Regions from separate parts of the Marinobacter sp. genome, predicted to be linked through region 1. Evidence: predicted binding sites of a transcription regulator. Region 1 holds the regulator's gene; the other holds the start of a gene.
What was found. The regulator sigma-54, encoded in region 1, starts transcription at its own class of promoters, with help from an activator protein. The targets are predictions, from matches to a motif close to ANTGGCATNNANNTTGCTNT.
Positions count from the first base shown of each region.

Region 1 (2,205 bases):
TTATCTGCTCGGCAATAAACTCCAGGGCCCGTTTCTTGCTGGACGCAGCTACCCTGCAGAGGGTGAGCTCCGGCGCAAGAATGTTGTCTATGGTCAGGGATGTGTCGCTCATGGATCGACTGCGTTTCCGTTAAAAAAAAGGCTGCGACATGTTGCTCATGTCGCAGCTCGATTAGATGAATTGCATGAAAACAGCCAGTTAGCGAGAGCCGTTTCCGTGCATCCGGTCTACATTCTTTTCCTTGTGCTTGAGAATCTGGCGGTCCAGCTTGTCGATGAGGGCATCGATGGCTGCGTACATATCCTCGTTTTCTGCCTTTGCGTGAATCTCACCACCAACCACATGCAACGTGGCTTCCGCAATCTGACGCACCTTTTCCACTTCCAGGGTCACCTGGCAGTTACTGATGTGGTCAAAGTGACGCTCGAGCTTTTCGAACTTCTCGGAAACATAATCCTTCAGTGCGGGAGTCAGTTCTACGTGATGGCCTGAAATATTGAGTTGCATAGGCGTCTCCTGTTGTCATCATGCCGGCTCCCGGGAGCCGGTCTGGGTGCTGGCGCATTGTGCGCCGGCGAATACGGTGTTGCGTCCCGCCCCGGGGTATTCAAACCAGCCGCTTGCGCTCGTTGGACGGCGGAATGTGCATGGCCTCCCGGTACTTGGCAACGGTGCGTCGCGCAACCTTGATTCCCTGTTCCCCTAGCATGGCTGCAATTTTACTGTCGCTCAACGGCTTTTTGGGCGTTTCCGCCGCAATCAGTTTCTTGATCATCGCGCGTATGGCCGTGGAGGAGCATTCTCCACCCTCGTCAGTGCTGACATGGCTGGAGAAGAAATACTTCAGCTCGAAAATGCCCCGGGGCGTATGCATGTATTTCTGGGTGGTTACCCGTGAAATCGTCGATTCATGCATTTCTACCGCCTGGGCGATGTCCGAGAGGATCAACGGCTTCATGGCTTCCTCGCCGTGATCCAGGAATCCCTGCTGGTGCTCGACAATACGGGTCGCCACTTTCAGCAGGGTCTCATTGCGGCTCTGCAGGCTCTTGATAAACCATTTGGCCTCCTGCAACTGATCACGCAGGTAGGTGTTGTCTGCACTGCTGTCCGCACGCCTTATAAGTGAAGCATAGCTGGCATTGACCCGGATGCGTGGTGCAATTTCCGGATTCAGTTCAACGCGCCAGCGGCCATTGTGCTTGCGAACGATGACATCCGGAATGACGTAGTCGGGTTCGGCGCGGTCAATGACGTCACCCGGCCGCGGGTTCAGACCGGTGATCAATGCCAGGACTTCCCTGAGCTGATCCTCTTTCAGGCGGCTGCGGCGCAGCAACTGTGCGTAGTCCCGGTTGCCCAGCAGGTTAATGTAATGGGTGATCACCAGTCGCGCCTGGGCCAGCCAGGGCGTGTCTGGCGGCAGCTGGTTGAGCTGGATCAGCAGGCATTCCTGAAGGTCCCGGGCAAACACACCGGGCGGATCAAAGTGCTGCAGGCGGTGCAGGACGGCCTCCACTTCATCCAGTTCAAGAGGGTCTTCCTCGTTCTCATCCAGCAGTCCGGCGTGGATTTCCTCCAGCGGGCTGGTGAGATAGCCCCGCTCATCCACCGCGTCCATCAGGGCATGGGCAATGGCCTGGTCCCGTTCACTCAGCGGGGTCAGATTGAGCTGCCATTCCAGGTGATCCTGAAGTGTTTCGGTGGGCGAGTTTCGGGTTTCGAAATCGTGATCGTTTTCGTCGTCATTGCGGGCGGCCGGGGCGGGTGCAGACTGGTATATGTCGTCCCAGGCAGTGTCTACCGGCAGGTCGTCCGGAATGTTGTCCGGGATGTCGTTTTCAGAAGACCAGTCCGGGCCGTTTTCCGATTCGTCCCAGTCGCTGGACGGTTCCGGCGCGGTTTCAGCAGCTGATTCGGTGGCGTTGGCTTCGCGCTCATCGTTCTCTGTAGCTGCATCGTTCTGATCGTCGTCCTCGGAAGTCTCCAGCATTGGGTTTGATTCCAGTGCCTGCTGGATTTCCTGCTGGAGGTCGAGGGTGGAGAGCTGGAGAAGCCGGATAGCCTGTTGCAGCTGGGGCGTCATGGTCAGGCTCTGACCCAGCTTTAACTGTAAGGAGGCTTTCATAACCATGGTTCAGGATCCGTCACTCATCAGCGCTTTGTGTCATAAGTCGTGAAAAAATCTATATATGCCGGTTACT
Region 1 is NZ_OZ245935.1:1,520,871-1,523,075, reverse strand. It holds gene ptsN (PTS IIA-like nitrogen regulatory protein PtsN) at 1-112, opposite strand, end outside; gene hpf (ribosome hibernation promoting factor) at 200-508, opposite strand; gene ACO06L_RS06920 (RNA polymerase factor sigma-54) at 609-2,129, opposite strand.

Region 2 (2,205 bases), 150 kb from region 1:
ACCGACATGATGATGGTCACGGCCAGAGAGATCATGGCGATCCAGATGGCGGTGTCGTAGGGGATCAGCTGGGTGGCGCCGTCACCGGTGCGACCCGAGGCCATGTGAACCGCAACCGGAGCCAGTCCGAGGCCGATGGTCATGATCACCGGGCCGATGACCACGGGCGGCAGCAGGCGACGGACAAAGCCGGTGCCCCGCAGGCGTACCAGGCCGCTCAGGAAAATGTAGAGAATACCCGCGGCCATCAGACCGCCGAGGGTTTCTTCCATGCCAAACCGGCCTTTAGAGGCAATCACCGGGGCGATAAAAGCGAAGGACGAGGCCAGGAAAATCGGGATCTGGCCGCCGGTGACTATGTGGAAGATCAGGGTGCCCAGACCGGCGGTAAACAGCGCCACGTTGGGATCCAGGCCGGTAATCAGGGGCATCAGAACCAGTGCGCCGAAGGCCACCAGCAGCATCTGTGAGCCGGCAATGGCCTGTTTCCAGACCGGGTCGTTGGTATGGTCCTGCATGCTTAAACGTCCTTCTGCTTGGTACCGAAGATCTTGTCACCGGCATCGCCGAGACCCGGAAGGATGTAGCCTTTATCGTTCAGGCGCTCGTCGACAGACGCCGTGTAGATAGACACGTCCGGGTGTTTCTCCAGAACCTTTTCAATGCCTTCGGGAGCGGCAACCAGAACCAGGGCCCGGATCTCGGTGCTGCCGGCCTTTTTGAGCAGGTCGATGGTGGAGATCATGGAGCCGCCGGTGGCGAGCATCGGATCGACAATCATGGCCATGCGCTGATCCAGTTCGCCCACAAGTTTCTCCAGGTAGGTGCTGGCTTCGAGCGTCTCTTCGTTGCGGATCTGACCGACAACGCTCACCCGGGCCACCGGAATCAGGCTGAGCACACCGTCGAGCATTCCAAGACCGGCCCGCAGGATCGGAACGATGGTGACTTTTTTGCCGTGAATCTGTTCCACGTTAACCGGTCCGGCCCAGCCTTCGATGGTCTTTTCCTGCAGATTGAAATCCTTGGTGGCCTCGTAGGTCAGGAGTGCACCAACTTCCTGTGCCAGCTCCCTGAAATTCTTGGTGCTGATATCCGCACGGCGCATGATGCCGAGCTTGTGGCGGATCAGAGGGTGTTTTACCTCGTGGATTGGCATGGGGTCACCTGTGTGTCTGGTTGGAATTTTTGCGTCGCGATCAAATGGCGCAAGGATACCGCATCTGGCAAGGGGAGTCAGGCCGCAAATGGCAGGTTCACGGAAATCCACTAAGGGCTGGTACGGATCTTGCGATAACCCTTCCAAACGACGCCCCGGTGTCAGATTTTCGACCTTTAAAACGCCTGCAGGCACGGCCAATCGGAGAAGTATCCGGCATGGACAGAGCTTTAGTCCTCAATAACGTCAAAACCCTGACGCGGGGCAATCTGGGCATTCCCATCATGCTGATGGGTTTGCTGGGCATGATGATTCTGCCCATGCCGGCGTTCCTGCTGGACGTGTTCTTTACTTTCAACATCACCCTGTCGATTGTCATTCTGCTTGTCTGTGTGTACGCACTGCGGCCCATGGAGTTTGCCTCCTTCCCAACAGTTCTGCTGGTGGCCACGCTCCTGCGTCTCGCCCTGAACGTGGCCTCCACCCGGATTGTTCTGCTGAACGGCCACGAGGGCGGTGATGCCGCCGGTAAGGTGATTGAATCCTTCGGTGCGGTACTGATCGGTGGTAACTATGCCGTGGGCCTGGTGGTGTTTGCGATCCTGATGATCATCAACTTCCTGGTGGTGACCAAAGGTGCCGGCCGGGTGTCCGAGGTGAGTGCGCGTTTTACCCTGGATGCCATGCCCGGCAAGCAGATGGCCATTGATGCGGATCTTAACGCCGGGCTGATCAATCAGGACGAAGCCAAGCATCGGCGTGCCGAGATTGCCCAGGAAGCGGATTTCTATGGCTCCATGGACGGTGCGTCCAAGTTTGTGAAAGGGGACGCCATTGCCGGTCTGCTGATTCTCGCCATCAACATCATTGGCGGCATTGCCATCGGCATGCTCCAGCACGACCTGGATTTCGGGCTGGCCATGGAGCGCTATGCGCTGCTGACCATTGGTGACGGCCTGGTGGCCCAGATTCCTTCGCTGCTGCTGTCCACGTCGGCGGCGATCATGGTGACGCGGGTTACCTCCAGCCAGGACATGGGCGGCCAG
Region 2 is NZ_OZ245935.1:1,366,875-1,369,079, reverse strand. It holds gene ACO06L_RS06200 (uracil-xanthine permease family protein) at 1-518, opposite strand, end outside; gene upp (uracil phosphoribosyltransferase) at 521-1,159, opposite strand; gene flhA (flagellar biosynthesis protein FlhA) at 1,378-2,205, shown strand, end outside.
Region 2: flhA (flagellar biosynthesis protein FlhA) is a predicted target of sigma-54. The motif match lies at 1,276-1,295, and genes of this name have one in related genera.